2 linked regions of the Rhizobium rhizoryzae genome follow. The protein of the gene in region 2 interacts with the protein of the main gene of each other region in a pairwise test. Links are inferred from orthologs where the notes say so. Each region holds a gene or a part of one and is shown on either strand. Other genes may lie near its edges. The genes, in order: dnaE and dnaQ.

Region 1 (4,394 bases), 1.9 Mb from region 2 along the record:
GAAGCCTCCGTGCTTGAAGCAACGGGCCAGAGCGTTCTGGATCGCATCGAGATACCAACACGGATCCGCACCAAGATCAATGATATGCTCACCGAGGGCACATCAATCACCATTACAGACAACGGTGTTAGCCCCGAGACCGCGCCCCAGGGAACCGACTTCATTACACTGACGCGCTGACGCGATCTCCGAGCCACTGGATAATGTAGCTGCTTCTCCAGTGGCGCTTTCACAGAAAGATCTGTGTCAGCGTTTCTCGACGTGGGCTAAAGCGTATCGCGATTTTTCAAATTCGCTCCTGACGCTTTAGATCTTTGCATTATCGCATGTCGTTATCGCAAAACCGCTGCACACTTTTGCGCGACATGCTTTAAACGACGAGTTCGACATCCAGGACACCAGGTGCAGTTTTCAGCGCCGCGGCAATTTCCGGGGAGATGCGATATTTCTCCGTCAGTTCGACCTCGATTTCCCGCTTGCCATCGTCCTTGACGACCACAAAGGAAACAAGCCCGTCTCCTCTCGCATTCAGGTGCTTCACGATCGATCTCAGGGGACTTGAGTCCTTGACGTAGACGCGAAGCGCCTTCTGCATCTGGATCGACATCTCCTCCAGCGACTGAACCGTCTGGATGCGCAGCCCGATCCCTTCCGGTCGCTCATCCGCCTGCACCGTAATCACCAGCGATTTTCCAGGCTCCAGCAGATCGCGATACTGGTTCAAGGCTTCGGAAAACAGCACGGCTTCGAACTGACCAGTTGCATCGGAAAAGGTGACGATCCCCATCTTGTTGCCAGTACGTGTCTTGCGTTCCTGCCGCGCGGTGACCGTGCCTGCAAGCCTGCCAGCCCCTGCCCCGGCTTTCACAGCAGCGGAGAACTCCGCGAAATTTTGAACGCGCATTTTTGCCAGCACCTGCGCGTAGGTATCCAGCGGATGTGCAGATAGATAAAATCCAAGCACCTGATATTCGCGCAGCAGCTTTTCAGACGCTGTCCAAGGGTCGAACGCGGGTAGAATGAGCTTCTCCGGTCCGGCGGCAGAGGAAGCGCCGAACATATCATGCTGTCCGCTGGTTTTGCCTTCAGCCGCCCGCTGCGCATAGCCAATGATCCGGTCCAAACCGCCGACAAGCTCTGCACGATCCTTGCCGAAACAATCAAACGCTCCAGCGAAGATCAGGCTTTCGAGAACGCGCCGATTGACCTGCTTGGGATCGATGCGCAGGCAGAAATCTTCCAGGCTGCTGAACGGCTTCTCACCACGTACCGCGACGATGTGTTCGACAGCGGCCTCGCCGACACCCTTGATCGCAGCCAGCGAGTAAAAGATGCAATTGTCACCCGTCTCGAACATTCGGAACGAGGTCTGAATGGACGGCGGAACAACCTTGATGCCGAGGCGCTGAGCATCCTGTCGGAAATCATTCAGCTTCTCCGTATTGGCCATATCATAGGTCATGGATGCGGCGAGAAACTCGACCGGATAATGAGCCTTCATATATGCCGTTTGATAGGAGACGATAGCATAGGCGGCAGCGTGCGACTTGTTGAAGCCGTAGTTCGCGAACTTGGCCAGAAGATCGAAGATAAGATCTGCCTGCGGTTTGGAAACCTCGTTCTTGATGGCGCCCTGAACAAAGCGTTCGCGCTGCTTGTCCATTTCCTCCTTGATCTTCTTGCCCATCGCGCGGCGTAGCAGATCAGCCTCTCCAAGCGAGTAACCGGACAGAACCTGAGCGATCTGCATGACCTGCTCCTGGTAGACGATAACGCCTTGCGTCTCCTTCAGCAGGAAGTCGATCTTGGGGTGGATGGATTCGATTTCTTCTTCGCCATGTTTACGCGCATTGTAGACGGGAATGTTTTCCATCGGTCCCGGTCGGTAAAGCGCCACCAGAGCAATGATATCTTCGATACAGTCCGGTCGCATGCCCAGCAGTGCCTTGCGCATGCCGACACTTTCCACCTGGAACACGCCGATGGTTTCGCCGCGCGACAGCATGTCGTAAGTCTTCTTGTCATCGAGCGGAATCGTGGCCAGATCGACATGGATGTTGCGTTTGGCGACGAAATCCACGGCAGTCTTCAGGACGGTCAGTGTCTTCAAGCCAAGGAAGTCGAACTTTACGAGTCCGGCCTGCTCCACCCATTTCATGTTGAACTGGGTGACCGGCATGTCGGAACGCGGATCGCGATACATCGGCACGAGTTTTGAAAGCGGCCTGTCGCCGATCACAATACCTGCGGCATGCGTCGACGCATGACGATAGAGGCCTTCGATCTTCTGCGCGATATCCAGCAGCCGACCAACGACCGGCTCCTTCTCAGCCTCTTCCCTCAGGCGCGGCTCTTCCTCAATGGCCTTCGAAAGCGGTGTCGGATTGGCTGGATTGTTGGGCACCAGCTTGCAGATCTTGTCGACCTGACCGTACGGCATCTCGAGAACACGCCCGACATCGCGCAATGCGGCGCGCGCTTGAAGCGAACCGAAGGTGATGATCTGCGCCACCTGCTCGCGGCCATACTTCTGCTGGACGTAGCGAATGACCTCTTCGCGCCGATCCTGACAGAAATCGATATCGAAATCGGGCATCGAAACGCGTTCCGGATTGAGGAAGCGTTCGAAAAGCAGCGAGAATCGCAGTGGGTCCACGTCTGTGATGGTCAGCGCATAGGCCACCAGCGAACCTGCACCCGAGCCTCGGCCCGGTCCGACCGGGATGTCATGTTGCTTTGCCCATTTGATGAAGTCAGAAACGATCAGGAAGTAACCCGGAAACTTCATCCTCTCGATGACCGACAGTTCGAAATCGAGGCGTTCGCGATAATCCTGCTCCGTATAACCGGCTGCCATTCCGAGCGCCGCAATGCGTCCTTCCAGTCCCTCCACGGACTGGCGACGCAGTTCTGCCGCCTCTGCGCGCTCCGCCTCCTCCGCATCACTGGCACCGCCGGTAAAGCGAGGAAGAATGGGCTTTCTCGTTTTCAGAACGAAAGAACAGCGGCGGGCAATCTCGATCGTATTTTCAAGCGCTTCGGGGAGATCCGCAAACAAGGCCTGCATTTCAGCACGGCTCTTCAGGCAGTGGTCCGGCGTCAGGCGGAAGCGCGTGTCATCGGAGACAATAGCGTTATGGGCGACCGCCATTAGTGCATCGTGTGCATCGTACTCGGTCTTGGACGGGAAGAACGCCTCGTTGGTCGCGACCAGCGGAAGATCATGGGCGTAAGCAAGGTCCACCAGCTTTCGCTCATGCAGCCTGCTATATCCCGTGTGTCGCTGCAACTCGACATAGAGCCTATCGCCGAACACTGACTTCAACCGGAGCAATCGTTGCTCAGCCTGGGAAACGTGCCCTTCTTTCAGCAGTGGGTCTATGGGTCCGGAACTGAAACCGGTCAGAGCGATGATACCGTCCGCGCCACCCTCTTCGAGCCACGACATCCGGATGTGAACGGCATGTCCCCCTTCACCACCGAGATAGGCGCGGCTAACGAGGTCGACCAACCGCTCATAGCCAACCGCATTGGCCGCCAGCAGTACGATTGATGGAAGCTTGACGAAGCCTCCGTTGCCACCCCGCTTTTCGTCCCCCTGATCTTCCATATCGATGGACATCTGGCAGCCGATGATAGGTTGGATGCCGTCACCGGTAGCCTTTTCGGCAAATTCCAGCGCCACGAAAAGGTTGTTCGTGTCGGTGATCGCGATCGCAGGCTGATTGTCCGCGGTCGCTTTGGCCAGAATTTTCTTGAGCGGCAGGGCTCCCTCCAGCAGAGAGTAAGCCGAGTGCACACGCAGATGAACAAAACCTGGCGATACCGCCGTTTCTGCTGTCGCCGTGTCGTGAACCTGATCTGCCATTTACCTGCCGTTCTGCCTCAAAGAGTCTCCTCCCAATTGTCGACGGAACGGTCACCAAAGTCCAGCAATGGAGTGATCAATCAACCGGAAAACGGCGTTCTGTCCTTACATGGACAAGACAATGACGCAGAGGCTGGCGAGAAAGGTCATCATCGAAGCAAATGCAGCAACATCCCGGAGCAAGTCAGTCATCACGCTCTCCCTTTCCGTTATGTTTTTAATTTGTTCTTTTTTTGTTCCTTCGTCAATAAGCAGAACATTCGCAGAACGCTTTTAGTGAATAAATTATGAGAGCGTGATGGAGAGCCGCCTGATCATCAATCGGGATAGCCACATACGGATACAGCATCCGATCAACCCGCCTAGCATTGCAGGCAGGTTGCGTAACGGCAAAATTTGAAAGAGCGGCTGGGAAACCGATTAGAACTCGCGGATCTTGCCACCTTCAATGGTGACGCGCCGATCCATCCTGCCTGCGAGTTCGTGATTATGTGTTGCGATCAAGGCAGCAAGACCGGACTGCCGC
Region 2 (3,315 bases):
GTTCGCGCCCATTTTCACCCGCAGTTGGTTGGAATATGTCTTTATACACCTCATATAGTCTGAACCGTCCGGCATTCAAATAGTGCTGAGGACTTCAAACGTCTTGAAACGCGAGTCGACACATTGCCATGCGCAACACTCTTTTTCCTTTGGTCCTCCTTGCTTTGCCGTTGGCAGAGATCGCAGGCTTCGTCATTGTTGGAAAATGGGTGGGTGTGTTCGGAACGCTTGGCCTGATCATCCTGTCCGGGTTGGTGGGAACGTTGCTCCTGCGTGTCCAGGGTCTCGGAGTTCTGCGGCAAGTTCAGGCCGACAGTCGTCTCGGGCGTGTTCCCGCGGAAACAATTGGCCACGGAGCCATGATGGTTGTTGGCGCTATCCTCTTGATAATTCCGGGATTCATAACGGATATCGTGGGATTGATCCTTTTCGTCCCCTTCATTCGTCGCTGGATCTGGAAGCGCATGGCGCAGCGGATCGTCGTCAGGTCTTCGTTTACGCAAACGTCCGGCGCGAACCCCTCATCAACGATGAGCGAACAAGTTATCGACCTCGAAGACAACGAGTATGAACGCAAACCGAATCCGTCATCGCCCTGGTCTTCGGGACCGGATCCGAACGGCCCGAAGCTTGGCTCCTAGCCTCGTCCGCGACCCTGCGAACGGGTTGTAAGGGTCACACTGAAGTGATAGACGGCGCTAAAGATAAAGCCGAGGAACAGCCAATGGCCAATGAAGACGATCAGAACCCATCCCTCACAATTCTTGCGCAGTACACGAAGGACCTGTCCTTCGAAAATCCAGGCGCTCCGCGTTCACTGCAGGCACGTGACAAGGCTCCCGGCATCAATATCAATGTGAACGTCAACGCGAACCCATTGTCCGACACGGAATTCGATGTCGTGCTGTCGCTCAGTGCGGAAGCCAAGGATGGCGATAAGGTCGTCTTTGCAACGGAACTGGTTTACGGCGGCGTTTTCCGCATCACTGGATTCCCGCAGGAACATATGCTGCCGGTGCTTTTCATCGAATGCCCGCGGCTGCTCTTCCCGTTCGCGCGTCAGATCATCTCCGATGTCACGCGCAATGGCGGCTTCCCACCGCTGATGATCGACCCGATTGATTTCGGCCAGATGTTTGCACAGCGTCTTGCCCAGGAAGAGTCGCGTTCCTCGTTGAACAGCTGACATTCCCATTCACGAACCTTCAAAAGCCCGGCATCGACCGGGCTTTTTTGTGACGATCCCACTGACAGAGGCGGATGCGCCAACACCCGGTATCAGGAGGAGTAGCGAGTCCAAAGGGCCTTCGCCCCAATGCTGCCGACCATGGCCTGATGCGCCTCGATTTCGACTTGCGTCAGCCGTGGCGCGAGCGGTCTCGGTCGAGCTGAGATTATGACCTCGATGTCTTCAGCCTCATTGATCGTTCGCGCAGCTTCAGATCCACCCAGCACCAGAGCTGCTTGCCTTCCGCCGATCATTTCAATGTACACTTCGGCAAGAAGCTCGGAGTCGAGAAGTGCCCCGTGCTTCGTCCGATGGGAGTTGTCTATCCCGTAACGTCGGCAGAGAGCATCCAGAGAATTTGGTCCCATGGGATGCTTTCGGCGGGCCAGTGCCAGAGTATCGATGACGTGTTCCGGAGAAACGGGCGGGATCCCGAGCCTGTCAAACTCGGCATTGATGAAACCCATATCGAAGGTTGCGTTATGAGCGATCCATTTCGCACCTTCGAAGAAGGTTCTCAGATCATCAACAATTTCGGCAAAGACCGGCTTGTCTTTCAGGAAATCGTCTGTGATCCCATGAACTGCCAAAGCATCCGGATGGACCTTGCGGTCGCCTGGGTTGATGTAGACATGAAAGGTCCGACCGGTCGGAAAATGATTGAGAAGCTCGATGCCACCGATTTCGATCACACGATCAACTCTTGTTTCAAGACCTGTGGTTTCCGTATCGAATATGATCTCACGCATGATTTTCGGCTTCCTCGTTCGCCCCAGAGCGAATTGAATTCAAGACCTGTATGACCTGACGACGCGCTTCCTCGATGCCTTGCCCTGTATCGATGATAAAGTCTGCGCGTTTGCGCTTTTCAGTATCCGGCATCTGACGAGAGAGAATCAGGTCGAATTTCTCTGCCGTCATACCCGGCCTCGCCAAAACGCGCTGCCTCTGCAGATCCGCCTCGCAACTTACAACAACGATGACGTCAACCCGGTCTTCCGCGCCCGTTTCAAACAGCAGCGGAATATCCAGAAGCACGATATCCTGCCCAACGGATTGTTGCCGTTCGAGGAAGGCGCGTTCACCCTCGCGCACAAGCGGATGGATGATGGCTTCCAGTTCCTTGAAGCGTTCAGGGTGGAGTGCAAGTTGGCGAGATAATTCGGTTCTGTTCACCACGCCGTTTTGAGCGGTACCGGGAAAACTATTTTCGATAGCTGCCACGGCACTCCCGGCATAGAGTTCGTGGACAACCTGATCGGCATCATTGACGGGCACGCCCTGCTCGGCAAACAGCTTTGCAGTCGTGGATTTTCCCATGCCAATCGAGCCAGTAAGGCCAATGCGGATCATTGGTGCTTGTCCATATCCGAAATGACGAGCTGACGCAGCTGCTCATCGACCGCCGGTCGCTTGCCAAACCATTTCTCAAAACCGGGAACTGCCTGATTGAGCAACATGCCCAATCCATCCACTGTCGTCTTTCCCTGCCGTTCCGCCTCTTTAAGCATCGGGGTCTTCAGCGGCACGTAGACAATATCGGTGACGGTCGCTTCGTCCTGCATGCCCGTAAAATCAATTGCAATCGACTCCTGTCCGTCCATGCCAAGAGAGGTTGTATTGATGAAGAGGCCTGCTCCGCTCATGACCTCGCGCAAGGCACCCATCTCATGCGCATGAACACACGAGCCAAACCGGTCGGCCAGTTCCCTCGCCCTTTCCACCGTGCGGTTGACGACATGGATTTCGCCAATCTTTCGATCACGCACCGCTTGGATCACCGCACGACTGGCGCCACCTGCTCCAAGGATGACGGCCTTGTCGGCCTTCGACCAGCCTGGTGCTCGCTGATCGAGATTGGCAACAAAACCATATCCGTCCGTATTGGTTGCGTGGACCAAACCATCGGTGACCCACAGGGTATTGGCCGCCCCAAGTTCCTGAGCAAGTTCATCCGGTCGGTCAGCAAGTTTGCATGCGACTTCCTTATGAGGAATGGTGACGTTCCCACCACGAAACTTTTTCGAGGTCCGAAGGTCAGAGAAGAAGGTTCCAAACTGCTCCGGAGCCACGTCAATCGCTCGATA

Evidence for each region.
Region 1: the proteins of dnaQ (region 2) and dnaE interact in binary tests that used the Escherichia coli proteins (3 or more experiments, as listed by UniProt). The link is inferred for Rhizobium rhizoryzae from one-to-one orthologs.

What each region holds. Positions count from the first base shown.
Region 1 is NZ_CP049250.1:2,940,699-2,945,092, forward strand. Bases 171-4,248 are described here. They hold dnaE (DNA polymerase III subunit alpha), read right to left. Parts: upstream 3,869-4,248; coding sequence 371-3,868; downstream 171-370. Other genes in these bases: G6N80_RS20080 (L,D-transpeptidase family protein), read left to right, coding at 171-180. Outside these bases: more of G6N80_RS20080, read left to right, coding at 1-170; G6N80_RS20090 (ABC transporter ATP-binding protein), read right to left, coding at 4,289-4,394. UniProt on the Escherichia coli protein: DNA polymerase III is a complex, multichain enzyme responsible for most of the replicative synthesis in bacteria. This DNA polymerase also exhibits 3' to 5' exonuclease activity. The alpha chain is the DNA polymerase catalytic subunit.
Region 2 is NZ_CP049250.1:991,079-994,393, forward strand. What follows is about bases 129-3,127. They hold dnaQ (DNA polymerase III subunit epsilon), read right to left. Parts: upstream 1,978-3,127; coding sequence 1,279-1,977; downstream 129-1,278. Other genes in these bases: G6N80_RS10955 (FxsA family protein), read left to right, coding at 129-641; secB (protein-export chaperone SecB), read left to right, coding at 725-1,186; coaE (dephospho-CoA kinase), read right to left, coding at 1,970-2,581; G6N80_RS10975 (shikimate dehydrogenase), read right to left, coding at 2,578-3,127. Outside these bases: G6N80_RS10950 (Tim44/TimA family putative adaptor protein), read right to left, coding at 1-12; more of G6N80_RS10975, read right to left, coding at 3,128-3,315. UniProt on the Escherichia coli protein: DNA polymerase III is a complex, multichain enzyme responsible for most of the replicative synthesis in bacteria. The epsilon subunit contain the editing function and is a proofreading 3'-5' exonuclease.